Regions from separate parts of the Bacillus sp. ISL-35 genome, predicted to be linked through region 1. Evidence: riboswitches for the same ligand, from Rfam matches in the RefSeq annotation. Region 1 holds a riboswitch; the other holds the start of a gene.
What was found. A riboswitch is a leader RNA that binds a small molecule or an ion and turns the genes downstream of it on or off. The one in region 1 is predicted to bind cobalamin.
Positions count from the first base shown of each region.

Region 2: it holds a riboswitch for cobalamin, as region 1 does, so the genes downstream of both, J7E38_RS20205 (ABC transporter substrate-binding protein) here and J7E38_RS15365 (acyl-CoA thioesterase) in region 1, are expected to answer to the same signal.

Region 1 is NZ_JAGGQK010000011.1:40,239-46,206, forward strand. Features, by position in the region: gene J7E38_RS15360 (MFS transporter) at 1-724, opposite strand, end outside; cobalamin riboswitch at 1,254-1,438, shown strand; gene J7E38_RS15365 (acyl-CoA thioesterase) at 1,599-2,066, shown strand; gene J7E38_RS15370 (ribonucleoside-diphosphate reductase subunit alpha) at 2,087-4,309, shown strand; gene J7E38_RS15375 (ribonucleotide-diphosphate reductase subunit beta) at 4,329-5,366, shown strand; gene J7E38_RS15380 (YehS family protein) at 5,501-5,968, shown strand, end outside.
Region 2 is NZ_JAGGQK010000019.1:30,813-36,780, forward strand. Features, by position in the region: gene J7E38_RS20190 (GNAT family N-acetyltransferase) at 102-947, opposite strand; gene J7E38_RS20195 (FtsW/RodA/SpoVE family cell cycle protein) at 944-2,131, opposite strand; gene J7E38_RS20200 (hypothetical protein) at 2,450-3,226, shown strand; cobalamin riboswitch at 3,293-3,474, shown strand; gene J7E38_RS20205 (ABC transporter substrate-binding protein) at 3,605-4,561, shown strand; gene J7E38_RS20210 (FecCD family ABC transporter permease) at 4,527-5,588, shown strand; gene J7E38_RS20215 (heme ABC transporter ATP-binding protein) at 5,585-5,968, shown strand, end outside.

The DNA of each region.
Region 1 (5,968 bases):
TTTTTACTATAACGAATTGATCCGAGAACGATTGCTTTGTGCCAGGCAGGTTATCCATGCCGAACCATGCAGCGATTGTGACGATTGCGATTGGGATCAGCCAGATGAATGCTGCGTTTTGGAGCCATACTTCCTGGCCGTTAGACAATTTCTGTCCATCGCCAGCGATGAAAGCGAACGTTCCAGTTGTAATGATTAATGGTGTTACGAATTGGACGACCGATACACCCATGTTGCCTAAACCGCCGTTGATGCCGAGCGCCGTTCCACGTGCTTTTTTCGGGAAAAAGAAGCTGATGTTGGATGATGAACTTGAAAAGTTTCCGCCACCCAGGCCGCAAAGTGCAGCGAGTAAAAGCATCACTGAGTAAGGTGTGTCAGGATTCTGGACCGCGAAGCCGATGCCGACAGCCGGAATTGCGAGCACGGCAGTTGTCAGTACTGTCCAGTTGCGTCCCCCCATCATTCCTACTCCAAATGTGTACACAAACCGTAAAGTGGCACCAACAAGACCAGGCATGGCAGCCAATGCGAAAAGCTGTTGATCCGTAAAATTAAAACCAATATCATTAAGGCGAATTGCAACCACAGACCAGATTTGCCAGACAATGAATGCGAGCATCAAGGAAGGTACCGAAATCCACAAGTTACGTTGGGCATGCTTTTTTCCTTCAGATTGCCAGAAACGATCGTCTTCAGGGTTCCATGTATTTATGCGAGCCATTTTAATTCCTCCATACGTGATATGAGTGTTTACAAGATTAATAAACCATTTATATCACACATCAGTTGTGACGAACCTCACATCTGGAGACACCATCACAATTCTGTCAAAAAGTCTTGAACACTTTTTGACAAGAAAGCAATTAAGGGATAATAAAAATGCTTATAGGGGTATAAAAGCTTGATGCAAAGCGTTTTGTTAGGACTTGGTGGATTGAAAAGGAACCGGGGAAATACCCTATATAAGGGTGGATAGAAAACTACAAACAACTCCAAGGAGTGTCACCATACGAGGGGGTTATTACTTTATTGGCGAAAAATAAATTATATCGACCACATTTAAGGATATATCAGCGGATTTTTGATTTTATCGACCACATATAAAGATATATCGACCACTTTTCGCAATATATCGACCACATCCATAATTTCGTACTTTATGAAATTAGTTGAAATTACGAGGCAGATGATTTACTATCAATTCATAACACGATATATTGTGTTTCTTTAAAAAAATACAACTAAATATTGTATTTACCGGTAAATATGGTGTCTGAACAAGACTTAATAGGGAATCTGGTGAAAGTCCAGAACTGTTCCCGCAACTGTAAGTGCTGACGAAATAAGGAAGAACCACTGTCTAAAAAATGGATGGGAAGGCCTTAAAGTAGGGTGAAGCACAAGTCAGGAGACCTGCCATATTTATGCGTGTTATCTTCTTCGGGAATTGGGAAGGTATTACGGGGATAAATTGATAGGCTCGTGTTGTTTTGCGGATACATATGAGGTGTTAATTGATCAACGTTACTTAAACCCATCTTTCGAGATGGGTTTTTCTCATTTTCAGGGAGCATTTTTCAAACAGGAGGTCAGGAATGGAAGGATTATCTACAAATGTGTCAAGGACTTTGCAGAACCGGCTGGTTTTGCCTCCGGACACGAATCATCTTGGTACGATTTTTGGCGGCACCGTGTTGTCCTATATTGATGAAATCGCGGCGATTGCAGCGATGAAGCACAGCAGGATGGCAGTTGTCACGGCTTCAATTGACTCAGTGAATTTCCTGTCATCGGCAGTAGTAGGCGATATTTTAACTCTGGAAGCCGTGGTGATTTCAACAGGCAGGACATCAATGGAAGTGTTCGTGAAAGTGGAAAGCGAGAACTTGAAGACATGCAAAAAGACTTTGACAACCACCTCGATTTTAACCATGGTGGCAAAGGATGAACAAGGGGTGCCTGTTCCGGTCGCCGGTATTGTCCCGGAAAGTATTGAGGAATGGGAGCTGTTTAACACTGCTGAAATGAGAAGGCAGCGCAGGCTGGAAATGAGACAAAAGTAAAACAAGTGGAGGGGTAATCGATGAGTATTCAAGTAAAGGAAGAGGAAACAGCGAAACTGATAACGGATATTGAACAGGCATTTCCTGAACTGGACTTTAAGTCGTTCAAACAACGAGTGGTTCGGGCTCTAGAGGCGAAGAATATGTCAGACGACCAGATTGAAAACATGCTGATTTTGACAGCAGTCGAACGAATCGACCGGAATGAACCTGGCTGGACGTACGCAGCTGCACGTTTTTACTTGAAAAAATTGTACAAGCTTAGTGAAAGCTTCAGAAATACAGCTGGTTACGGTTCTTTTTACGAATTAATCAATAAATTAATAGAAATTGGGATATATGACAGTCGTCTAGTAATCTCCTATTCCCGGGAAGAAATCGAATATCTTGAAAAAGTGATTGATCCCGAGAGAGACCAATTTTTTACCTACATAGGGCTTGTCACGATGGCGGAAAGGTATCTTGCGCGGACACAGAGTGGGCAGGTTGCTGAGCTTCCCCAAGAGCGGTTCATGATCATCGCAATGACCCTGCTGGCTGAAGAACCGGTGGAAAAGCGGCTTGGATTGGTAGAGGAAGCTTACTGGGCGCTCTCAAATCTTTATATGACAGTGGCGACCCCGACGCTTGCAAATGCGGGTAAAAGCTATGGCCAGTTATCGAGCTGCTTCATTGATACGGTAGCAGACGATTTGAGAAGCATCTATGATTCCAACACAGATATCTCCACCTTGAGCAAGAATGGCGGCGGCATTGGAGTGTATCTGGGCAAAATTAGAAGCCGTGGCAGTGATATCAAAGGTTTCAAAGGAATCAGCTCCGGTGTGATCCCGTGGATGAAGCAGCTGAATAACACCGCGGTTTCGGTCGATCAATTAGGGCAGCGGCAGGGTGCGATTGCTGTTTACCTCGATGTCTGGCATAAAGACATCTTCCCGTTCCTTGATGCAAAACTCAATAATGGAGATGAGCGACAGAGGACACATGATTTATTCACAGGCATCTGCATTCCGGATTTATTTATGGAACAGGTAGAAAAACGGGGTGAATGGTATCTGTTTGATCCACACGAAGTAAGGAGCGTAATGGGATTTTCGCTTGAAGATCATTTTGATGAGGAAAAGGGAGCTGGGTCGTTCAGGGAAAAATATTGGGCCTGCGTCAATCATCCAGGTTTGTCGCGTGAGCACGTTCCCGCGATTGAAATCTTTAAATCCATCATGATCTCTCAGCTTGAAACCGGTACACCTTACATGTTTTACAGGGATCAGGTCAACAGGCTGAATGCCAACCATCATAAAGGGATGATTTACTGCAGCAATCTTTGCACGGAAATCACCCAGAATATGAGCCCGACCCTCCTTGAAGAAGAAACAGTTGAGGACGGAAAGATTTTAATTTATAAAAAGCCGGGTGATTTTGTCGTCTGCAACTTGTCTTCCATTTCGTTGGCGAAAAGTGTAATGGATGATGTACTTGACAGAGTGATCAATATCCAGGTCCGGATGCTGGATAACGTCATCGAGATCAATGAAATCCCTGTGCTGCAGGCACAAATAACCAACAAGAATTATCGGGGAATCGGATTGGGAACGTTCGGCTGGCACCATCTGCTGGCTCTGAAAGGAATCAAATGGGAAAGCGAAGAGTCGGTAGAATATTGTGATGCTCTCTATGAAGAGATCGCCTGCTTAACCATTGGCGCAAGCCTTGAGCTGGCAAAAGAAAAAGGGGCATATCCTTATTTCGAAGATTCCGATTGGTCGACAGGACAGTTTTTCGAGAAGAGACAGTACAACGGTGAAAGATGGGAGGCCCTAGCCGAAGAGGTAAAGCAGCATGGCATCAGGAACGGTTATCTGATGGCGGTAGCCCCTAACTCCTCGACCTCAATCCTTGCGGGTTCAACGGCAAGCATCGATCCGATTTTCAGGCTCGAATATTCCGAGGAAAAGAAAGATTACAAGATTCCGGTGACTGCACCTGATCTATCACCTGATACGATGTGGTTTTACAAGACGGCCTACAATGTTGACCAGCATTGGAGCATCAAGCAGAATGCGCGGCGCCAGCGCCATATCGACCAATCCGTTTCATTTAACTTTTATGTAAAAAATACAATCAAGGCAAAAGCGCTGCTGGATCTGCATATGGATGCCTGGAAATCGGGCCTGAAAACAACTTATTACGTCCGCTCAACATCGAGCGGTGATTGGGACGAATGTGAAAGCTGCCATAGTTAAGGGGAAAGGAAGGAACACGATGAAACTATTGAAGAAAAGATTACTTGTCGATGCCGGTGCACCAAATGCTTCGACTGGGATTATAAATGGGCAAAGTTCCAATATCCTGAATTGGGATGATGTCCGCTTTCCGTGGGCATATCCAAAATATAAGAGGATGCTGGGCAATTTCTGGACCCCTTTTGAAATCAATATGTCAAAGGATATCAAGCAATTTTCGATGCTTTCTGAAAAAGAACAGGATGCCTTTTTAAAAATCATTGGGCTTTTGGCCCTGCTCGACAGCATTCAAACGGACTACGCCGGCAAGGTGGCCGATTATTTAACCGACTCCAGCCTGAATGCTCTGATGATCATCCTGGCGCAGCAGGAAGTGATTCACAATCATTCCTACAGCTATGTGCTGTCAAGCATCGTATCCAAATCGAAGCAGCAGGAAGTGTTCGACTACTGGCGGACTGAACCAATCCTGCGCAAGCGGAATGAGTTTATAACAGACGGGTATAAAGACTTTGCCGAAAATCCCGATGTCGAAAATCTGTTGCATTCCATCGTTTATGACGTCATCCTTGAAGGCCTGTTCTTCTACTCGGGCTTCGCCTTCTTTTATAATCTGGCTCGGAATCAGAAAATGGTCGGCACCAGCACGATGATTAACTACATCAACCGTGATGAACAGCTGCATGTAGGGTTATTCGAGAAGATTTTCAAAGAGGTACTCCGTGAAAACCCCGAGTATGACACAGAATCATTAAGGGAATTTGGTACCGCAGCCTTTCAGGAAGCAGCACGACTGGAGATTGAATGGGCTGAATATATAATCGGAAACCAAATCGATGGCCTGCTGATGTCAGATGTGGAGGCCTATATAAAATTCATGGCCAACAAACGGGCAGAACAGCTGGGCTTTACTGCTCCGTTCGAAGGATATCGCACGAATCCGTTAAGATGGATCATCGCCTATCAGGAAGTCGACCTTGGCAAAACGGACTTCTTTGAGCAAAAATCAAGACAGTACACGAAAACATCCGATGAGAATGGATTTGATGAGCTTTAAGGCAGCCTGGTGAAAAAAAGGAATCGCTTTGCTAAAATCATTCTAATACAATAGGCTTTTTTCCTGTTTAATGTTAGACTGCAATAGTGAAACGGCCATACTATGGGTATGGCTTTCAATAGGAGGATTTTTTCATGCTTAACAATGATCTATTGATTCGTCTGCGCTATTCTCTGGATATCAAGGATACCGATATGGCGGAGATGTTCAGGCTTGGCGGCGTGGACATGAGGAAAGAAGACGTGCAGCTGATGCTGAAGAAAGTGGATGAAGATGAGTACGATGAGCTGCCTGAGGATTACATAAGGGTCAACAATGCGATGATGGAGCAGTTCTTGAATGGCCTGGTGACGTTCAAAAGAGGGAAGCGGCCTGGGGAGACGGGTGCTCCGCCAGTGACCGGGGAGCCTGTGAACAATCAGCTGTTGAAGAAGGTGAAAATTGCTTTGTCGCTCACGAGCGAGGATATGCTGGAGCTTTTCGACCTTGCCGGTGTCCGGGTTTCCAAAGGGGAGCTGGGAGCGATTTTGCGGAAGGAAGGGCACAAGAATTACCGTGAATGCGGCGATAAGTTTGCCCGCAATTTCCTCAAAGGATTGACC
Region 2 (5,968 bases), on a different contig from region 1:
TCGAGACGCTTCGGTCCTGCCAATGAAGTCAAAGAACGACTTCACTGTCAGGCCCTCCAGCGCTTGTCGGGGCTGAACAAGGCGCTTGCGCTTTTTGTTCTTTATGCCTCAGATGTGAGAGGGTGCTTAACAAAGCGCGGGAACTCTCGTCCGATGCCGTTTTTTACAAATAATGCTCCTTCCCGTTTAAAAGGAAGTGAACGAAAGTCCAAATCCTTGTAGTCAGGTGTGTAATGGAAGACAACTTCCCCTGCAGGAAGGATATTGGTGATATTCACCCGTGAGGAGCCGATTACATCATACAATTGGACCCGACCGTTCTCTTCCGTGAAGATCACAATCGCGTCCTCGTCCTCAGAATAATATAGATGGTCGGGAAAAACATTCAGGATATGGTACATGGTGATGCCGCCGGAGTTGCCAGTCGCAAAGGCCCGGGAGACTGGCGCTCTCCCATAAACCATTTTTTCAATCTGCTTAAGGTCTGCCGGAATCTCCAGTTTCCTTAATCCTGCTCGGCCTGTATTAGAAGGAACCCTCGTTGAAAACTGGTGCTCCTCAACCCGCTCAAACCCGAACTTCGGATAAAAATCAAGCACGCTGTCATTGGCGAACAGATACATGTAATCATACATTCCCTCGTATTCGGCCAGCACATGGTTCATCAGACATGCCGACAGCCCTTTATGGCGATACTCAGGATGCGTCATCACAGTACCGATTTGCAGGCCTTTGCGGCTTGTTCCATCGATGATCAAATCAAGCTCATTGACCGATACATTCGCAACCACCCGGCTGCCATCTGCGTAGGAAAACGGAATGTATCGCTCTCCCCAGTAGCCTTTTTCATGCCAGTTGGTAAAATCAAGGCCGAAAGTGTCGGCAGCAAGCTGGATGAAACTCTTCCTCAAATCAATATTATCGCGATAATGGCTTACTAGCTTCATAGATCAAAACTCCTGTCTCTTGAGGCAAACATATAGGTTTTATGATGGAACCGGATTCCATAAATCAGTCCCATCGCCAGCATATTGCCCATCAGCGAGCTTCCGCCATAACTGATGAAAGGAAGAGGGATCCCCGTAATCGGCAACAGTTGGATGGTCATTCCGACATTCTGGAAGACGTGGAAGGTAATCATGCTAATGACACCTGCACTAATATAGGTATTGAAAGGATCATTCGTATCGAGTGCCGTTTTGGTCAGATGGTAGATAAGCAGGAAATAAAGACTGATGACAAAACTGCCGCCAACAAAACCGAATTCCTCGCCAATGACGCTGAAAATAAAGTCTGTATGGCTTTCAGGAATATAGACTTCACTGCCATTGAGACCTTTTCCAGTCAGCATGCCAGACCCGATCGCACTGAGTGACTTTAACAGATGGTAGCCATATTCCGGGTAGCTTTCCGGATCAAGCCATGCATAAATACGCCCAAATTGGTACGTTTTTACCCCCATATATTTTTTCAGTATCTCAGGTTTCCAGATGACGAGATACAGAATGCCGGCTCCAAGTGCAGCTCCACCGCCATAGAGAGGCAGGATGATTTTCCAGGTGATGCCTGAAACTAGGATGATTCCTGTGAAAATCGCAATCACGACCAGGGAAGTTCCGAGGTCAGGCTGCATCATGATCATCCCTAGCGGCAAGGCGGTGATCAAGCCAAGCTTGATGAACAGCAGGAAGTCTGATTGAAGTGTCTTTCTTGGATTCTTTTTATGGTGGGCATAGATGGCGCTGCTCAAGGCTAGAATCAAAAAGACTTTCATGAATTCCGAAGGCTGGATCGAACCGAATGGCTCGATGAAAAACCAGCTTTTGGCTCCGTTTCTTTCTTCGGCAATGCTGGCAGGAGCGAAAAACAGGAAGACGAGCAGGAAAATTCCGAAGCCGTATAAATACCATGCGAGCTTGCGGTATTGTTCACTGTCGAACATCATGACTGCTGCGATGATACCTGAACCGACGACATACCAGAATATTTGCTTATATAAAAAGTTCTGGCCAACATATTGCCCGGTCTTCTGGGCGCTATAAATGGCGAGGCAGCTGGTCAGGAAAAACAGCAATAAAAAAAGTGTTAACGTCCAATCAAAGCGGTCGAATTTTTTGGTCGATTTATCCATTTGCTACACCCTGTCCAAATCATTTTTACACATAATAATTAGCCTGTTTGTGAAGGTATTGTAATTTTATGCTAGCAGACAAGGATTATCCTCACAATCCCTCATCAGGTAATATATTCCTACAAGTATAGACGAATGACAGGAGGGTTTAGTTTCTTTTAACAAAGGGATTCTTTTCACCGGAAAGGTGGATAATAATTATGTTTTTGAGGATTCAAAATAAGATATTTTCCACCGTTTTTGTTAGAATGGAAGAAGCGTTATTTGTACGGAGTCGCTGGCATTCTGCAGCTTAGAATTTTCCGGGAGGTTTTGCTGTTGAAAAAGAACCATCCTTATAGCAGGGATTTATTATATCTCCACATGAACGAAAGGGATCATTATGTGCTTTCGCATGGAATTGAATTCCATGAATTCGCCAGGTCGCTGCCTGATCCGCTTAATCATCTTTTGCTGTTGAAGCATCGCTATGAGGATGGTGAGTTCAACAGGCATACTTTATTTGAGTTTGTACCGGATGACGGTGCTGAAAAGCTGGTAGGAGCCAATGTACATGCTTATGGGGATTTTTGCTGGATCGATTTTGAGGAAGTGGAAGCGCTGAATGTGCTGACGGCCCAGGAAATTGCCGAACTTCTTTATCTCGGGCATATCAAGCATCATTTGAAGCTGCCCTTTTACAATCAGCTTAATAATCGTTTTGTATACCTGTCCAATGAGGACGGCTGGTTCAACAAGACCTATTACCGCAATTTCAATGATTTTTTCCGCATGCTTGGCAATGTCCTTTCAGGCAAGCTCGGAGAAATGAAACCGGAAAAAACGCTGCTTGGGATCCGGAAAAAGAAGTCCTATCCATCTGTAAGCAACGAAATCCTGAATTCACTGATACCAGCCTTGAAGGAAGGTGCTGTGTTTTCGCTTAAAAATATGCAGCAGAACCGCAACAGGATTGAAATACCGATCTGGATCATCGGAGATTTTGCCAACATGGATGACATGCATGATGAATACAAAGAGGCAAGCCACAGCAATCCTGACGGCAGACTTGTTTTCGATAAGAAGTTGAAGGAATGGAGCTTGCTTGCACAATAAGTCGAAAAAACAAAATTTTTGCAGCAACTTTTGGCAAATCGTGTATAATGGGTTGTAGCGGAAAATTACATATCGAAATGAACGGGTGTCTTTTATAACAAGACTTAATAGGGAAGTTGGTGAAAATCCAACGCGGTCCCGCCACTGTAAATGGGAGCAAGCTGCAACATGCCACTGTACAAATGTATGGGAAGGCGCAGCGAGCATTGACCATGAGCCAGGAGACCTGCCTGTCCATTGCACCAAGCAAACCTACGAGGATAGGGAGGTGCCGACAGGCTTTATGTCTTTTATGATAAAAAACATTTGCTTACTCGGACATCTCCCCTTCAGGTGGAGATGTTTTTTATTTTTATCGAAAAAACGGAGGAGAAGCAAATGAAGAAGTTATTGTTGTTATGGATGGCAGCTGCCATGATCCTGGCTGGCTGCGGTACTGAAGCACAGCCGGAAAAAAAGGAAGGCGAAAAAACCGCGCAAGAACAAAAGACAGGATTTCCTGTCACGGTAAAAGATGCGCTTGATGAAGATGTTGTCATTGAAGAAAAGCCAGAAAAGATCATTTCCCTGATTCCGAGCAACACGGAAATCGTTTATGCGCTTGACAGCGGGGACGCAATTGTCGGTGTCACAGATTTCGACAATTATCCAGAGGAAGCAATGTCGAAGGAAAAAGTCGGCGGCATGGAATTCAATATCGAGAAAATGATTTCCTTAAAGCCAGACCTTGTCCTTGCCCCGGGGTCTACCGCGGATACGGCAAAAGAAGGGCTGCAGCAACTAAAGGACGCAGGAATTGCAGTTGTCGTAGTAAATGATGCGCAGTCCTTTGAAGAAGTGTATCAATCAATCGAGATGATTGGAAAAGCGATTGGTGAGCCTGAAAAAGCAGCTGAGCTTGTTGATACGATGAAAAACAGCTTCGCAGAACTAAAGAAGAAAGCGGAGGCTATCAAACCGGAAGAGCAAAAGACTGTATTTGTTGAGGTCTCACCTGAACCTGAAATCTACACAGCCGGTAATCATACATTTATAAACGAAATGCTTGAGTTGATCGGCGCGAAGAATGCCGCCGGCGATATGGAAGGCTGGCCGAAAGTCGACCCGGAAGCTATGGTTGAGCGTAATCCGGATGTCATTGTGACAACCTATGGATACTATACTGAAAAAGCGGCTGAGCAGGTGCTCGCGCGGCAGGGCTGGAACAATGTAAAAGCAGTCAAGGACCAGCAGGTATTCGATGTCCACTCCGATCTTGTTACCAGGTCAGGTCCAAGGCTCGCTGAAGGAGCGGAGGAACTTGCAAAAGCCATTTACCCGGACGTTTTTAAATAATAAAGGATTAGCATATCTATTTGCAGCAACATTCCTTATTATTTCCATGCTGCTTGGGATTTCCATCGGAACAGTTTCCATTCCTGTACCCGCTATCATCAAAATCATTGGTGCTGAAATTTTCCGCATACAGGGACAAGGAATCGATCCGATGCACGCAAGTATTGTCATGGAAATCAGGCTGCCGCGCATTCTGCTGGCAGGACTTGTCGGCGCATCACTGGCGATTGCCGGCGCTGCGTTCCAGGGCCTGCTGCGCAATCCGCTGGCAGACCCGTATACACTCGGAATCTCTTCTGGTGCCTCTATTGGTGCGGTCGTCACGTTGTTTTTGGGCCTTTCGCTGCCGCTGATCGGTGCCTTCACCTTGCCGGTGCTCAGCATTTTGTTCGCATTCGCTACGGTGCTGTTTGTGCTGTTTTTTGCCCGGAAAGTCGACAGGCTGCTCAGGGTAGAAACCATTATATTGACGGGAATCATTTTAAGCTCATTTCTCGGCTCGTTCATATCGCTGATGATCGCCTTATCCGGTGAAGAGCTGCGGCAAATCATCGGCTGGCTGCTCGGGAGTGTGTCAATGCGCGGCTGGGAGTATATAAAAATCATTTTTCCTTTCTTCGTGATTGGCCTGGTGATTTTATTGGCAAACACAAGGGAGTTGAATGCGATGTCCTTTGGCGAGGAGCGGGCACAGCATCTAGGTGTCAATGTCGAGCGCCGCAAGCTTTTGATATTGCTGTCCGGTTCGCTTTTGACCGGATCGGCTGTCGCAGTATCAGGAACGATCGGCTTTGTCGGCCTGGTCATTCCCCACCTGACAAGGACTGTCTGGGGTCCTGACCATCGGCATTTGCTGCCGTTATCGGTGCTGATTGGCGGCGGATTCCTGATTCTCGCTGATCTAATATCAAGGACCATCATCGCGCCCTCGGAATTGCCGATTGGGGTGATCACGGCATTAATCGGAGCGCCGGTTTTTGCGTTTATTTTAATGAAAAATCGCAGGGAAAGAAGTGCTGGCCGATGATCACAGTGAAGAATTTGACAGGCGGATATGCAGGCGGCGAGGTGTTGAAGGGAATCTCCTTCGAGGTTGGCAAGGGTGAGTTGTTCGGAATTCTTGGACCAAACGGAAGCGGGAAAACCACGCTGTTAAAAATGATCAGCGGCGCTTTACAATTCAGAGAAGGCGCCATCGAGCTGGACAGCAAGCCGTTGACTCAGTATTCACCGAAGCAGCTTGCGAGGATGATGGCGGTCCTGCCGCAGCATTCTGACCAGGCCTTCCCATATAGTGTGAAAGAAACCGTTTCGCTCGGGCGCTATGCGCACCAGAAAGGCTGGTTCAACAGCTGGAGTGATGAAGATGAGCAGATTGTTCTCAAGGTGATGGACCAGACTGGGATC